2 regions of the Arthrobacter sp. efr-133-TYG-120 genome follow, and region 2 is predicted to be linked to the other one. Evidence: riboswitches for the same ligand, from Rfam matches in the RefSeq annotation. Region 2 holds a riboswitch; the other holds the start of a gene.
What was found. Region 2 has a riboswitch for cyclic di-AMP ahead of QRN51_RS04210 (aggregation-promoting factor C-terminal-like domain-containing protein). Riboswitches for the same ligand answer to the same signal wherever they lie in the genome.
Positions count from the first base shown of each region.

Region 1: it holds a riboswitch for cyclic di-AMP, as region 2 does, so the genes downstream of both, QRN51_RS09460 (M23 family metallopeptidase) here and QRN51_RS04210 (aggregation-promoting factor C-terminal-like domain-containing protein) in region 2, are expected to answer to the same signal.

Region 1 is NZ_JARVRI010000014.1:253,636-258,322, reverse strand. It holds gene mobA (molybdenum cofactor guanylyltransferase) at 1-210, opposite strand, end outside; gene QRN51_RS09470 (HNH endonuclease) at 248-748, opposite strand; gene QRN51_RS09465 (NlpC/P60 family protein) at 999-1,763, opposite strand; cyclic di-AMP (ydaO/yuaA leader) riboswitch at 1,769-1,935, opposite strand; gene QRN51_RS09460 (M23 family metallopeptidase) at 2,081-2,899, opposite strand; cyclic di-AMP (ydaO/yuaA leader) riboswitch at 2,902-3,109, opposite strand; gene QRN51_RS09455 (iron-dependent transcriptional repressor DtxR) at 3,234-3,929, opposite strand; gene serC (phosphoserine transaminase) at 4,201-4,687, shown strand, end outside.
Region 2 is NZ_JARVRI010000005.1:185,634-190,320, reverse strand. It holds gene QRN51_RS04225 (hypothetical protein) at 1-141, opposite strand, end outside; gene QRN51_RS04220 (response regulator transcription factor) at 357-1,097, shown strand; gene QRN51_RS04215 (sensor histidine kinase) at 1,110-2,588, shown strand; cyclic di-AMP (ydaO/yuaA leader) riboswitch at 2,753-2,926, shown strand; gene QRN51_RS04210 (aggregation-promoting factor C-terminal-like domain-containing protein) at 2,929-3,666, shown strand; gene QRN51_RS04205 (bifunctional glycosyltransferase family 2/GtrA family protein) at 3,827-4,687, shown strand, end outside.

The DNA.
Region 1 (4,687 bases), on a different contig from region 2:
TCCGGCGAAGGGCGGCTCCTCCCGCGCGGTCAATGTGCCGTCCGGCAGAGTGCCGGGATCCGGGCCGACGACGACGACGCTTCCCGCACCGCGTGCGGCCGCCACGGCGCGCTCAAGGAGTGTGGCGCCGTCGTATCTCAACTGGGCTTTGGGCACGCCGCCGAGGCGGGAGGACTTGCCACCCGCCAATATCACCGCATCAAAGTCCACCCGCCCAGATTACCCGGGAAGCGGGCTCAATTCCGGTTCAGGCCGCCGACTCGGGCAGGAGGAAGGGATCCCATGCGGGCGCAGGTTTCTCAAGCTCCTTGATTTGCCAGATAGTCCCGGTGGGCGCCGCCGGAGTGAACCTCAGTTTCCAGCCCATCTCGGCTGGGGTGTGGTCACTCTTGGCGTTGTTGCAGCGCAAGCACGCTGCCACCAGGTTTTCCCAGGAATCCGCGCCGCCCCTGGATTTGGGGTGGACGTGGTCAATGGTGTGCGCTGCTTTCCCGCAGTAGGCGCAACGGTGACCGTCGCGGCGCAAGACGCCGCGGCGTGTGACCGCCGTGATGGTGTTGTACCTCGGCCGGATGTAGCGATTGAGCAGAATCACGGAAGGACGTCCGAGAATCTCTTGTGGCCCGACGACAGGCTCGTCGCCTTCGGCCACTACGCTCGCTTTTCCGGTGAGCACAAGGACCAGCGCCCGGCGGAAGGTTACTACCGCCAGCGGTTCATATCCAGCATTCAGAACGAGTGTGCGCATGCACGTACCTCTTCACGGCCGCACCCGTCAGGGGCGCGAGGGCCGGCTGCCCTCTGCATGTACGGGCTGTGGATCGACAACCTAAGAGTAAACACCAGAAGGCCAGATCAACGAATCCATGCGGGGGTTCCAGCGCAGTGTCGGTCAAAGTTCATGTGCCGGACACGTAAGCGCACGCTCGTTAAAACAGGACATCCCCACCGGCGGACCAGCGGGGATGTTCCAGTGAAGCTATGTAACCGGGGGCTATTTAGCCACCAACGCGGATGAAGACCGGGCCGGAGCCGACATTGACGCTGTAAAGGGCGGTGGTGCCACCGTTCCAGCCGCCGTGGACTGCCATACCGTTGCCGACGTAAACAGCGATGTGGGCCATGCCCATGCCACCGTTCTGGTAGTAGACCAGGTCTCCCGGCTGCGCTTCAGCAGCGCTGACCGTACGGCCAAGGGAGAGGTAGTCTGCCGGCCAGCCGTGGAAGTTGATGCCAACAGCGGCCAGGGAGTTCGAGGCCAGGGCAGTGCAGTCCTGGGCAACGCCAAGCTGAGCGTAAGCTGCGGCAGCAATCGCTGCGCCCTTGCCGCTGGCAACCTTCGTGGCGGGCGAAACAGCAGCGGTCACAGAAAGCGTCGAGGAGCCGGTAGCGGCACCCGTGGCAGCCTGCGAAGCCGGAGCGGCTTCCTGGGTGGCAACCGGAGCTGCGACAACCGGAGCAGCTTCGGTTGAAACCACCGGGCGTTCGTACTTGATGGCGACGGAGGAGTCGGCCGAAATGCTGGCTTGGGCGATGGACTGGACTTCCAGGGCGGAGGTCGAAGTGGACTCGCGGGGAACGTTGGTTTCTGCAGCGTTGGCTGCGATACCGCTAGTGAGCACCAGACCGGAAGCAGCTGCGATAACGGCTGCCTGACGGCCTACGCCACCGGCGTTGCTGCCGACAGTCTTAGCGATAACGGCAAGCGAGTTGGTCTTGGTGACCGCGGCACGGTGGCGCGCAACAGTAGAGCGTGAAGACACGTTAAGAGGCCTCTCCCTATGCCCGCGAGGTAAGCTGTCGGATTCGGATGGGAGTCATCCGGCCACACTCCTCCCTCTCGGAAGTCGTGCGACTTAACCCCAAGGCCATCGGTGAAGATGACCAAAAGTGGGTCCCCCGCCTCTGCCAGACGATGTTTTGCGAACGGAACCTCGGGCAGTGGCAGAGCTAGGCAATCCACCCGAGTGCATCAACTCTCTAAAAGTTGATGCGAGTTAGACGGTACATGAGTTTTGGCTGAATGTCACATTCAGGTCACGGAGCGTGACAAGCATGCGAGAGACTTCCATCGGATTGGCTACAGCCAGCCCAGGGGGTCAACGACGTCGCCGTTGACCATGACTTCAAAGTGGAGGTGGCAGCCCGTGGAGGCGCCCGTAGTGCCGCTCAATGCGATGACATCGCCTCGGCCAACCGTTTGGCCCACCTGGACGTTGAACGACGACAAATGGTTGTACGTGGTTTCCAGGCCGTTGCCATGGTCCACCACAATGCGGTTTCCGCCGCCATACGGATGCCAGCCGGCGAAGGTGACCTTGCCGGCCGCGGCAGCATGGACCTGGGTGCCGCACTGGGCCACGAAGTCCTGTCCGCGGTGGAACTCCCCCAACCCGCCCGTGATGGGATTCACGCGGTAGCCGAAAGGCGAGGCCGTGGTCAGGGTGTCCAGGGGCGCCCCCAGGGTGCCCTTGGAGGACGAGGTCTTGATGGTGCCGACGGACTGTGCGCTCAAGAGCTGCTTGAGCTTGCTATCCGGATCCGCAGTGGTTGACACTGCGGCACGGCTGAAGTCGATCGTGGCGCTTGCCGCGGCCGGAATCTCGGGCTGGGTGCCCACAGCCGAGGCGGCCTGGCTTGAATCCGCCGCGGCAGTCATGGCGCCGGTGCCCGGCATGGCGACTGTCAGGATGAGGCCCGTCGTAGCGAGGGCCACTCCGGCCTTCTGTCCTGCTCCGCTCGCGGCGGCGAATTCGGCCATCTGCCGCAAGGGACCCTTGCGGCGGCGAAGTTCGCGATGGGGATCGCGCGGCCGCTCGTGCTCGACGGCGCTTGTGCTCCGCAGCTCAGCAGTAGGACCGGACGCGCGCCTGCGGCCCCTGGTGTTCTGCGTGGTCAAGGTTTTCCTCTCTGGCAAGCCTGCGAAGTTAGCTGTCGGATTCGGGCCAGAGAGATCGTGGACCCGGTCCGCGCGAAGGGCACGAAACGCAAGGTACCCGGAGGGGCCTTGCGTTGTTTGCACTTCCGCTACGGACTTCACCCCAAGGCCGTCTTTCGACAGCCGATGGTGGTTCCTCCGTTTCTGCCAGTGAATGGACTAATCCACCTGATCCGCTGGCAGAACTCGGCTTCGGATCAGGTAACGCTTTGGTATCGGCGCCAGTATTTAACTATAGGGGATTAAGCCCCACGGTAATAATTTCGTTATCTTTGCGGGCGACCCCGCCGGGCGGCTAGGCGACCGTGACAAACACGTGCGAGGCGACCTCAGGCGGCAGCTCCAGCGCGCCCTCGATATTGGGCACGCGAACGGAAATGTACTCCCCCACGCGCTCCAGGGACACCCTGGCGCCCGGGCGGATTCCGCCCTCGTCCAGCTGGACCAGAAGTTCCGGTTCCACCTGGATCGGTTCAGCCAGCCGGCTGACGGTGACCCGGTTTTCAGGTGAATATTCGTTCATCGCGTCAACAAGGTTGACCACGCCATCCGTAAAGGCGTGGGACGCGGCTCCACCCAGCGCTTCGAGTCCGGGAATGGGGTTGCCATAGGGCGATTCCGTGGGGTGGTCCAGCAACTCATAGAGCCGCCGTTCCACGCGCTCACTCATGACATGCTCCCAACGGCACGCTTCATCGTGCACGTAGGCCCAGTCCAGTCCAATGACATCTGCCAGGAGCCGTTCGGCGAGCCTGTGCTTGCGCATGACCTCGGTGGCGCGTTTCCGGCCCGTTTCAGTCAGCTCAAGGTGCCGGTCGTTGGACACAATCACCAGGCCGTCGCGCTCCATCCGCCCGATCGTCTGGGAAACGGTGGGGCCGGAGTGCCGCAAGCGCTCGGCGATGCGGGCGCGAAGAGCCACGATGTTCTCTTCTTCAAGCTCCAAAATGGTCCGAAGATACATCTCAGTGGTATCGATCAGATCCGTCATCCAGCTCAGCTCCTCGAGCGCAGTATCTTGCGTATTTTCGCCAGCTCCAAGCTTAGCTTATTTGGAATTACTCCGGATAATTCCGGCGCTTGTCCACCGCCCGGTCCGCCGTCCTCTCCTGAGCCGGCGGAACAATGGTTTCCACGTGGCGGACTATGACACCTTCGGTTCTGCCCCCGACTGCGGCGTCAGGCAGAATTGGGGAGTCGAAGGGGCAGCTTGCCACCTGCCACGACCCATCTAGGCCGCTACTTCACCATTGGAGCATCCCGTGAGCGACAACAGCATCACCATCCCCGCCGATTTGCTGCCCAAGGACGGCCGCTTCGGCGCCGGGCCCTCCAAGGTCCGCCCGGAGCAGATCGAGGCCCTCTCCGCCGCCTCGACAACGATCCTCGGCACCTCCCACCGCCAAGCACCCGTCAAGAACCTGGTGGGCTCCGTCCGCGAGGGACTTAGCCAGTTCTTCCGTGCGCCCGAGGGCTACGAGGTGATCCTCGGCGTCGGAGGCTCCACCGCGTTCTGGGACGTCGCCAGCTTCGGCCTGGTCGAGAAGAAGGCCCAGCACCTCTCCTTCGGTGAGTTCGGTTCCAAGTTCGCTTCGGCGACCAACAAGGCACCGTTCCTTGAAGCTTCCTCCATCATCACGTCCGAGCCTGGTACCCGGCCGGTTTCCCAGGCCGAAGCAGGCGTGGACGTGTACGCGTGGCCACAGAACGAAACCTCGACGGGTGTCGCCGCTCCGGTCAAGCGGGTTC
Region 2 (4,687 bases):
CGGCGGCTGCGGAGCACCCCACCCGGCGGCCGGCTGCCCGGCACCAGCCTGCGCAGAATCATCAAGGGGGCGGATCACCGGCTGCGGGTGTCCGTTCTCCGGCTCGGAACCAGGTACGGAGGGGTTGTTTTGCTGATCCATGGTGTTCTCCATCGAAATCGAGACTGTTTGGTCGTGATTGTTCTTGTCCCAAACAGCGTCAGCCGCTTTGCTGTGCGTTGGCTGTGTCGAACTGAAGGCTTCCCTGTGACCTGCAGAACCGCCACAACCTCCGGACAGGTGGCTAGGCTGGGACTCACAGGGTGCTCACAGCAACGGCAAAGCACTGGCAAACCGGCAGATTGGAGAGTTGTCCCATGGCATCCTCGCACTCCATGACCAACAACCTTCCGCAACTCAGCCACCCGGACGGTTCCCCCATCCGTGCCCTTGTGGTTGACGACGAACCCAGCCTCGCCGAGCTCATGAGCATGGGCCTCCGCATGGCGGGCTGGTCGGTGGCGGTGGCGGGCGACGGTCCCGCTGCGGTAAAGCTCGCCAAGGACTTCCGACCGGACGTCCTGGTGCTGGATGTGATGCTTCCAGGGTTCGACGGCGTCGAGCTGCTCGGCAGGATCCGCGCCTTTGCGCCGGAGGTGCCTGCGCTCTTCCTCACCGCCAAGGACGACGTACAGGACCGCATCGTCGGGTTGGCCGCCGGCGGCGACGATTATGTCACCAAGCCCTTCAGCATGGAGGAAGTCCTGTTGCGCCTGCACCGTCTGGTCCAACGCTCGGGGGTGGCCGCGATGGACACCGCCGAGCTGGTGGTGGGCGACTTGACCCTGAACGTCGACACGCGTGAAGTTACCCGCGGCGGCGAGGACATCCCGCTCACGGCGACCCAGTTCGAGCTCCTGCGCTACCTCATGGAGAACCCCAAGCGCGTGGTCAGCAAGGCCCAGATCCTGGACCGCGTGTGGGACTACGATTTCGGCGGCCAAGCCAACATCGTGGAGCTTTACATCTCATACCTGCGCAAGAAGATCGAGGCCAACCACCCGCCCATGATCCACACGGTGCGCGGAGCAGGCTACGTCATCAAGCCTGCCGAATAGCCGGGGCGCCGAATGTCCGCACTCTCGGGTATCCCCCGCCAGACCGACCATAGCTGGTTCAATCCTTCAACCTGGCACTTGCGCACGCGCTTGATCCTTCTCTCCATGGCACTCCTTGTGGCCATCTGCGGTGCAGTCGGGGTGGTCAGCTATGCCTCCATGGATGTGTTCCTCACGAAGCAGCTCGATCAGCAATTGATGCAGGCCTCCCACGGCCGCCCGCCGCAAGGCAACCCTGGCGGCCGTCCGGACCCGCTGGACCCCCGCGGCCAGAGCATCGGCACGCTCAATGCACGCATCCTTGCAGGCCAGGTGAGCAGCGATGCCGGCTTCTTGTCCTCCGATGCCACACGTGCGCCGTTGTCGCCCAGCGACGCCCGAATCCTGTCGGCGCTCCCGTCCGATGGCCGCCCGGTTGATCGCACGCTGTCCACTGGCGGCTACCGGCTGGTGGCCACCGAAACTCCTTACGGCGATGTTGTCATCACAGGTCTCCCGCTCGCCTCGAAAGAGGACACCGAGGCCTCCCTCGTCTGGACCATGGTGCTGGTCTCCTTGGGCGGACTGGTCCTGATCGGGCTGGCCGGAACCGTGCTGATCCGCCGTACCATGCGGCCGTTGGAGCAACTCTCCGACGTCGCCACCAAGGTGTCGAAACTTCCGCTTGACGCCGGTGAAGTGGCCCTCGCGGTGCGTGTTCCGGCGTCGGCGGCCCATCCGAGCACCGAAGTGGGAAGCGTCGGCCATGCTTTGAACCTGATGCTGGACAACGTCTCGAGCGCCCTCGAGGCCCGCCAGCAAAGCGAAACCAAGGTGCGCCAGTTCGTCGCGGATGCGTCGCACGAACTACGCACTCCGCTGACCGCCATCCGCGGCTACACCGAACTCTTGCGCATGACCGAGACGTTCACCGAAGACGGGCGCAAGTCGCTGGGCCGGGTGCAGAGCCAGTCCGAACGCATGACCACCCTCGTGGAGGACCTCCTTCTCTTGGCCCGGTTGGACGAAGGGAAGGCCCCGGAATTCACCGATGTGGATCTCACGCAGTTGGTGATCGAGACCGTCAGCGACGAGAAAGTCATGGCCCCCGAGCACATCTGGCAGCTCAAGCTCCCGGATGAGCCCCTCACGGTCCGCGGCGACACCACCCAACTCCACCAGGTTTTGGCGAATCTGCTCTCCAACGCCCGCAAGCACACCGAGGCGGGAACCACCGTGGTCACGGGCGTGATGCGCTCCGCCGATGGCAGCGCCGTGGTGACCGTGACCGACAACGGCCCGGGCATCCCGCCTGAATTCCAGGGCAGGATCTTCTCCCGCTTTGCCCGTGCCGACGCCGCCCGGTCCGGCTCCGAGGGCACCTCCGGCCTCGGCTTGTCCATTGTGGAATCCATCGTTCAGGCGCACGGCGGCACGGTCGAAGTGGCGTCGCGGCCTGGCCGGACGGAGTTCGCGGTGCGGCTCCCGGCGCTCAGGACTGCCCCGGCCTGACGGGCGAACCAGAAGAGTACGACGCCGGTGCCCGGCACGCGCAAGTCGACGCACCGGCGTCGTGATCTCCGTTACCTAAATGTGACTTAAGCTGGATCCTCCTGTACCGTCGAATAGGTGCGCTGGATCATTCCGGCCACCGCCGGGTAGGCGCCGAGCTCTGCCACTCCCCGGTGCCCAACAGTCCAGGCAGAGACGGGGGACCCAGGTCTCCGGGCAAGCGCTCATGTTGAGCCAGCCCTAGGGGTGAAGCCGTGCCGCCACGTTCCGCTGTGGCCACGGCCGGATGACCTCATCCGAATCCGACAGCTAACTCCGCAGGCGTCGAGAGGCAATCACCATGTCTGATTCCAAGGATCAGTCGCGCCCTGTTGCGCGCCACCGCGGCGAACCTGCCCGGAGAAACAAGTCACGTTCCACGCTGAGGCGAGCCGCCTCGAACCTCGGCACCGGCCAGCGCATGGCAGTTGTTGCCGGCGTCGTTGCCGTGTTCCTCGGCGCAGGCGCTGCCACCCAGGCCGCCGGACAAGCCATCAACGCCCAGGACATGAGCCGCACGTCCGAATCCCGCACGGTGGATCACTCAGCCACGCCTTCGGCCACCGCCACGCCGTCGGCGAGCGCAAGCGCGAGCCCCAAGCCGAGCACTGCGTCGACGCCAAGCCAGGCAGCCGCGCCCGCTCCAGCCGCCATCGCGCCCCAGGCTGCCGCACCGGCCGCACCCGCTGCACCCCCTGCTCCAGCGGCACCGGCTGCACCCGTCGCCGTCGATGATCCCTCCGGCGCCCAGGCCTACGCCGCAAGCATCCTTCCCTCCTACGGTTGGGGCCAGGGCGAAATGTCGGCCCTAATCACTTTGTGGAACAAGGAATCGGATTGGCGCACCACTGCCACCAACGCCTCCAGTGGCGCTTACGGCATTGGGCAGTCGCTGCCGGCCGAAAAGATGGCGTCCGAAGGCGCCGACTGGCAGACCAACTACCAGACGCAAATCCGCTGGGGCCTGAACTACATCAAGGAACGCTACGGATCGCCGTCCGCGGCATGGTCCTTCCACTTGGCCCACAACTGGTACTAAGCCAAGAGCCAACCACAAAGTACGTCGAGGTCCGTCCCTTCCGGGGCGGGCCTCTCCGTTTCTTGGCCAGGCAAGTGATGCGCCACGCTGGTCACACATCCACAGCCACGTCACAGGTTCCGCCTAAAGCCTTCATATTCGGCAACGGCACTCTGGATACATGACGCTCATCGAATCCACCTCCGGAACCCTGAAGGACCCCGCGGTGGTGCCGCCGGGCCTTCCCATCCAACCCAGCACTCCCATCCAGCGCGGCACGGGGCGGCGCGCCCCCGTGGACACCCACACCGCCATCCCCGTCCTCGACGTCACCATCCCCGTCTTCAACGAGGAACGCGATCTCGAAGAGTGCCTGCGCAGGCTTCACGGCCACTTGCGCGAATCCTTCCCGCATGGCTTCCGCATCACCGTGGCGGACAACGCGAGCACGGACGGCACGTTGAAAATCGCGGAGCGCGTAGCCCGGGAACTGCCCGAGCTCGCGGTTGTCCACCTTGACGAGAAGGGACGCGGCAACGCCCTTCGCAAGGTGTGGCTTGCATCGCCGTCGCCCGTTCTGGCTTACATGGACGTTGACCTTTCCACTGACCTCGCCGCACTGGCGCCCCTTTTGGCGCCGCTGATCTCCGGCCATTCGGACCTCGCCATCGGCACCCGACTGACCCGTAACTCGCGGGTCGTCCGCGGCCCCAAACGCGAGTTCATTTCGCGCAGCTACAACTTGATGCTGCACTCGTTCATGGGTGCCCGCTTCAGCGATGCCCAGTGCGGCTTCAAAGCGATCCGGGCAGACGTCGCCCAGCAGATCCTCCCGCACACCATGGATAACTCGTGGTTCTTCGACACCGAACTCCTGGTCCTCGCCGAACGCTGCGGCCTCCGGGTCCACGAAGTTCCCGTCGACTGGATCGACGATCCCAATTCCAGCGTCGACGTGGTGCGGACCGCCCTCGCCGACATCCGCGGCATGGTCCGGCTCACCCGGGATCTCGTCTCGGGCCGCATCCCCATTCCGGAACTG